DNA from 3 places in the Agrobacterium sp. 22-3639C2 genome. Region 3 is predicted to be linked to each of the others. Evidence: predicted binding sites of a transcription regulator. Region 3 holds the regulator's gene; each other region holds the start of a gene.
The links. The regulator LexA, encoded in region 3, represses DNA repair genes until DNA is damaged. The targets are predictions, from matches to a motif close to TGTTCNNNNTGTGTTCNG.
Positions count from the first base shown of each region.

Region 1: ACQZ6D_RS05960 (putative DNA modification/repair radical SAM protein) is a predicted target of LexA. The motif match lies at 1,059-1,076, and genes of this name have one in related genera.
Region 2: dnaE (DNA polymerase III subunit alpha) is a predicted target of LexA. The motif match lies at 764-781, and genes of this name have one in related genera.

Region 1 is NZ_JBNWDB010000001.1:1,181,349-1,183,619, forward strand. Features, by position in the region: gene ACQZ6D_RS05960 (putative DNA modification/repair radical SAM protein) at 1-1,053, opposite strand, end outside; gene greA (transcription elongation factor GreA) at 1,275-1,751, shown strand; gene ACQZ6D_RS05970 (glycosyltransferase family 4 protein) at 1,843-2,271, shown strand, end outside.
Region 2 is NZ_JBNWDB010000001.1:279,043-281,313, forward strand. Features, by position in the region: gene ACQZ6D_RS01400 (ABC transporter ATP-binding protein) at 1-510, shown strand, start outside; gene dnaE (DNA polymerase III subunit alpha) at 994-2,271, shown strand, end outside.
Region 3 is NZ_JBNWDB010000001.1:383,278-385,548, forward strand. Features, by position in the region: gene ACQZ6D_RS01885 (glutathione S-transferase family protein) at 1-602, opposite strand, end outside; gene lexA (transcriptional repressor LexA) at 1,041-1,763, opposite strand; gene ACQZ6D_RS01895 (VOC family protein) at 1,974-2,271, shown strand, end outside.

The DNA.
Region 1 (2,271 bases), 800 kb from region 3:
CGAGGCGACCGTCTTGGTACCGAAGCCGGGCACGCGCAGCAATATTTCGCGATCCGCCACGTTCACGTCCACTGGAAAACGGTCGCGATTTTTCAGCGCCCAGGCAAGCTTTGGATCTATATCTAGATCGAGCATTCCGTTACCGCCGATCGCGGTTATTTCACCAATGTCGAACCCATAAAAACGATAAAGCCAGTCGGCCTGATAAAGCCTGTGTTCCCGCATCAAAGGCGGCTTGATGAGCGGCAGGTTCTTCGACGAATCCGGAATGGGGCTGAAAGCCGAATAATAGACGCGCCGCAAACCATAGCTGCCATAAAGCCGGGCGCTGGTGGACAGAATGGTGCTGTCATCAGCCCCATCCGCCCCAACGATCATCTGCGTGCTCTGTCCGGCAGGCGCAAAACGTTTGGTCTTTCGCGTCCTGACAGTCGGCTCCCCCGCCTCCTCGATCTTCAGGCGGATATCAGCCATCGAGCGGCGAATATTGGCGGGCTGCTTTTCCGGCGCAAAACGGCTGACGCCGCTATCAGTCGGCAATTCGATGTTGATCGACAGCCGGTCGGCGTAAAGCCCCGCTTCCTCAATAAGCTTTGGCGATGCTTCGGGAATGGATTTCAGATGGATGTAGCCGCGAAAGCCATGCGTGACGCGCAGTTCCCGCGCCACCCGCACCATCTCTTCCATCGTATGATCGGAAGAGCGGATAATGCCGGAAGAGAGAAACAGCCCCTCGATATAGTTGCGCCGATAGAACTCCAGCGTCAGCCACACCACCTCCTCGGCAGTAAACCGCGCCCGCTCGACATTGCTCGAAGAACGATTGATGCAATAGGCGCAATCATAGATACAGAAATTGGTGAGCAAAATCTTCAGGAGCGAAATGCAGCGCCCGTCCGGCGCATAGGCATGGCATATGCCCGACCCCTCCGTGGAGCCAAGTCCGCCGGATGCAGCAGAGCTGCGTTTCGTCGTGCCGCTGGAGGCACAGGACGCATCGTATTTGGCCGCATCGGAAAGAATGGCTAGCCGTTGCCTGATTGACTTCTTCATGGTTATGTTCACTATATGTTCTATTGAAAAATGTCAATCTCATCTGTTAAAGCCCTGAACGAATGCAAGAAAATGCCCGTCTCAAATTTGCTGGCATTTCGTTGTCGTCTTCTGATATAGTCGGCTTAGTTATGATTTTGGCATGGTTCCGGAGTTCCCCTCCGGAACCTGTTTCTTTTTGTGTCTGCAAGTAAAGCGACAGGACTGCGAAGGATAAAAAAATGGTAGAAAAAGTACCGATGACGCACGGTGGATTCATCAAGCTGCAGGAGGAGCTGCGCTTTCGCCAGCAGGAGGAGCGTCCCCGTATCATCGAGGCAATTGCGGAGGCGCGCGCCCATGGCGACCTTTCGGAAAATGCCGAATACCACGCTGCCAAGGAAGCCCAGAGCCATAACGAAGGCCGCATCACTGAACTCGAAGACTTGACCGCACGCGCGGAAGTCATCGACCTTTCCAAGATGTCCGGTTCCAAGATCAAGTTCGGCGCCACCGTCAAGCTTATCGACGAGGATAGCGACGAGGAGAGAATCTATCAGATCGTTGGCGACCAGGAAGCCGATGTGAAGGCTGGACGCATTTCCATTTCCTCGCCCATCGCCCGCGCCCTCATCGGCAAGGAAGTCGGTGACAGCATCGAAGTCAACGCACCGGGCGGCGCCAAGGGTTACGAGATTCTCGCCGTACAGTGGGGCTGATCTGCCCTTTCATGCAATGCGCCCCTCGGGCGCATTGCATTGATATCCTGAACTGAACATCCTGCCTTAGCCGCAAAGACGGAAGCCCATCTTGTCCCACGCCAGTCTGAAAGATGTGCAGGTGCTTGCGCCGAACTTCAAGCGCAGGCTCTCCGGCGTTACCTCCACCATCGTGCAGCTTATTCCGGTACAAAACCGGCTGGGTCAGAAAGTGGCCGTCATCGGCCCGGGCCTGCCGCAGCACCTGCCACATGTGCGCTTTCGTGATCTGTGGCGGCTCTGGCAAAACGGCCCGCTCAGCGGTCCGCGCATCTGGCACGCCCGCCGCAATCTCGAAATGTTGCCGGGCATTCTCATGCGTGACGTGCTGCGCATGAAGGTGAAGCTGATGTTCACCTCCGCGGCGCAAAGGCGACATTCCGCCTATACCCGCTTTCTGATTTCAAAAATGGATGCGGTCGTCGCGACAAGCGGCCGCTCAGGCTCGTTTCTGGAAGTACCACACAGCGTCGTCATGCAT
Region 2 (2,271 bases), 100 kb from region 3:
CTCGAACATCCGGATGCTGGCGAGGTTTTCATCAATGACGCGCCCTGCAATGGTCTGCCGGATGAAAAGCGCACGGCGATCCGCCGCAGCGACATCGGTTTCGTCTACCAGTTCCATCATCTGCTGCCGGAGTTCACGGCGGTGGAGAACGTGATGATGCCGCAGCTCATCGCCGGTCTGACGCAGGGCGAGGCTCGCAAGCGTGCGAGCGCGCTACTCGATTACATGCGCGTCGGCCATCGCGGCGAACATCGCCCGGCTGAGCTTTCCGGCGGTGAACAGCAACGTGTGGCGATTGCGCGCGCCGTTGCCAACGCACCGCTCCTGCTTCTCGCCGACGAGCCGACCGGCAATCTCGATCCCGAGACCGCGCATTACGTGTTCGATGCGCTGGAGGCGCTGGTGCGCCAGTCCGGCCTTGCCGCACTGATCGCCACCCATAATCACGAGCTCGCCAACCGCATGGACCGCCGCGTGACGCTTGCAGACGGCAAGATCGTAGACTTCTGATCGTGATGCAGTAAGGCGACCATAACGCCGCCTTTGAGATCTTTTCTGCGGCTGAGTCTGTCTACGTTCACGTTTCCCGCAAGGCCACTCGTCCTTCCACAATTGAATTTTCACGAACCCGGAGGTGTTTTTGCCTCCGGGTTTTTTTGCTTTGGAGTCAGTGGCTTGCCATTCACGAAGGTGGAACCGCGGCCGATTCTGCCGCGTTAGCAAGGAGACTATCAATAAAAGCCTGTTGACAATCGAACAAAATGAGAACAAAGTTAGAACATAACGAGTAAGGAGAGACCAATGACTGATTTCATCCGTGACGTTGCCGCTTTCGCCTCCATCGCTGTGTTTGTCGCCAGCTTTTCGGTGATCCTCACTGCCCTGTGAAGGGCACACCGGCGCAGAAGCCTGTATAGACGCCGAAAGGCGGTGGACTTTGAAGGCCGAAAATCGGAAAATCGCCCCCTCGATTCAGAATGACAGGATGACGATATGGGCGAGACGGTTACGCGTGGAGAGACCTCTGGCGAAACGCTGAAAACACCCGGTTTCGTCCATCTGCGGGTTCACTCCGCTTACTCCCTGCTTGAGGGGGCTTTACCCCTCAAGAAAATCATGTCCAAGGCCGTTGCAGACGGCCAGCCGGCCATAGCCATTACCGACACCAACAATCTTTTCGTCGCGCTGGAGTTTTCCGAAAAGGCGCGTGATGAGGGCTTGCAGCCTATTATCGGCTGTCAGGTGTCGATCGACATGCAGGATGCGGTGGATGATCGCCGCAACCACAACAGCCACCTTGCCAAGCTTCCAGCCATCGTGCTGCTCGCGGCTGATGCCGGAGGGTACGAGCGGCTGGTGGACCTTATCAGCCGCGCCTATCTGGAAGGCGAAAGCGGTGGCCAGTCCGTGCATATTACCCGTGCATGGCTGGAGGAAGCCTCCAATGCCGGGCTGATCGTGCTGACGGGTGCCTCCGGTGGTCCGGTGGATATGGCTCTGAAGGAAGGGCATACGGCGCAGGCGAGAGAACGCCTGCTGGCGCTGAAATCACTCTTCGGTGACAAGCTTTATATCGAATTGCAGCGTCAGTCCGGTTTCGACCGCGCCCATGAGCGGCGTATGATCGGGCTTGCTTATGAACATGATATTCCGCTGGTCGCCACCAACGAGGCGTTCTTCCCTTCGAGGGCCGATTATGAGGCGCATGATGCATTGATGGCGGTGGCGCATAACGCCATCGTTTCGGATGACAGCCGGTTCCGCCTGACCCCCGACCATTATATGAAAAGCCGTGAGGAGATGGCGGAGCTGTTTGCCGACCTTCCGGAGGCACTGGAAAACACCGTCGAAATCGCAATGCGTTGCTCGTACGTGCTGAAGAAGCGTGGGCCGATCCTGCCGCGCTTCACCGGTGCCAGCGACGATCCCGAAGCGGCGCAACGGGCAGAGGCCGAAGAGCTTCGCCGTCAGGCCGTCGAAGGTCTTGATCTTCGCCTTGCGGCCCTCGGCATGGCACCAGGCTACACAGAGCAGGAATATCGCGACAGGCTGGATTTCGAGCTTGGCGTCATCGAACGCATGGGTTTTCCCGGTTACTTCCTGATCGTTGCGGACTTCATCAAATGGGCCAAGCAGCAGGATATTCCAGTCGGCCCCGGCCGCGGTTCGGGTGCAGGCTCGCTCGTGGCCTATGCGCTGACCATCACCGATGTCGATCCTCTGCGCTTCTCGCTGCTGTTCGAACGCTTCCTCAATCCCGAACGCGTGTCG
Region 3 (2,271 bases):
TCCTTCAAACCGGCCTCGTACCATTCTTGCATGGCAGGTAGGGCGAGCAGCCGGTCGCAATAGGCTTTCGCTGCTGGCGAAAGATCCGCGCTGCCATAGGTCTGGAAACGGAATGCAACCGGGCAGAAGAAAGCATCGACCGCCGTGAACTTTTGACCGGCAAGATATGGCCCGCCGAATTTTGTGAGACCCTCGCTCCACAACGCATCGATCCGCTTTATATCGGCTTTAAGCCCGGAATCGCCGCCCCTGGGTTTGACCCGAATGCCCACCGACATGGGATAGAGATTGCGCAGCGAGGAAAAGCCGGCATGCATCTCACTTGCGGCCGAACGCGACCAGGCCCTCGCATGCTTGTCGCTTGCCCAGACGCTCTGGTGTCTTTCAGCAAGATATTCGACGATCGAAAGCGTTTCCCAAACCGTCATACCCTCGTCGACCAGGCAGGGCACCTTGCCCGTCGGCGAAAAGGAGGAGAAGGAGACGCCTTCGCCGAACGGAATGAGCTTTTCATCAAAGGCGATACCGAGCGTGCGCATCAATACCCACGGCCGCAGCGACCATGAAGAATAGTTCTTGTTGGCTATATAAAGATCGTACATGGCGTATCTCCCGGATATGACGCGTATTTCTACACCTGCCAAGCGTTCACGGAATATCGAAAATTATCCATGGCTCCCATAAACGCCGTTGATGAATGGTGATGTGGGGTCACTGAGAGCGCGCCTTGCGATAAGTCACCCTTTGGTGACCACTAAACTGACTGCGCAACACGACAGAACAACGTCGCTAAAAAACAGCGGATGGGATCGCTTCGACAATTACAGCGAACAGCCCATTCGCCACCACGCCTGTAGCGAAACCGAAGCATCTTTATGGAGCAGGAACTTAGTTTGGAAAGGGCAACGCGCATAGGCTGAATGGCGCATATCCTCGTGCACCCGCTAAAGCACGCCACGTTTGGAAACAGCCAAACCATATATAGGCGCCATCTTCACGATGACGCCTAATGTAAAGTGAGCACGTTCGGTTCGATAAGATCAATGGTAGCGGCGGATCAGCCCCACCAGCTTGCCCTGAATTTTCACCCGGTCGGGCCCGAAAATACGGGTCTCATAGGCTGGGTTTGCCGCCTCGAGCGCAATGGAGGCACCCTTGCGGCGGAAGCGCTTCAGCGTGGCTTCCTCGTCATCCACCAGAGCCACAACGATATCCCCGGGATTGGCGGTGTTGCCGTTGCGGATGATGACTGTGTCGCCGTCGAAAATGCCGGCCTCGATCATCGAATCACCCTTGACCTCAAGAGCGTAATGTTCGCCCGTGCCAAGCATGTCTACTGGCACGGCCACATCATGGGTGTTGTTCTGAATGGCGGAAATCGGCACGCCCGCAGCGATGCGGCCCATGACCGGCACGGTGACAGCCCCGCCCAGATCGTTGGCCGGCGTCTTGGGGGCAGGGGCCGGTTCCGGCGTTTTGGGTTTGCCAAGGCTGCCTTCGATAACGCTTGGCGAAAAGCCGCGCTGCGGCCTTGCGCCCGGCGTATAAGCCTCGGGCAGCTTGATGACTTCCAGCGCCCGAGCTCTATTCGGTAGCCGACGAATGAACCCGCGCTCTTCGAGAGCGGTTATCAGGCGGTGGATGCCGGATTTCGAAGCAAGATCGAGTGCGTCCTTCATTTCATCGAAGGAGGGCGGCACGCCGGACTCTTTCATTCGTTCATGAATGAAGAGAAGCAATTCCTGCTGTTTGCGCGTGAGCATGAGGAAAACACCCTTTAGAATCGTAGTGGAAGTCGCGAAACAAATACAGAACGAACACTATATGTTCCATATGTGTTCTGCAATCCCCTAAAATTTCGTGAAGGTGCCATTTATTGCTGTGATGATTTGCCTCATAGCACGCAATTGTGCTTTTGTGCGGTCAAAACCGTCCCGGCATGCTCCGGGCGGAAGGCCAGCAGGATACATGTCATGACGAAACCCTATAGCGTTGACCATCTCGTTTTGCCCGTGGAAGTCATAGGCGTCGCCGTGAAGCGCCTCGTCAGTCTTGGCTTTACGGTTGCGCCGGAGGCTCTGCACCCTTTCGGCACCCAAAATGCCTGCGTATTTTTCGCCGATGGCACCTATCTGGAGCCGCTCGCAATTGCTGATCCGGCTAAATATAATGCGTCAATAGAGGGGGGTGATGTGTTCACCGGCAGGGATGTGGCCTTCCGGCAACGGGACGGGCAGGAGGGTTTTTCGGCTCTTGTCGCCAGGACTAAAG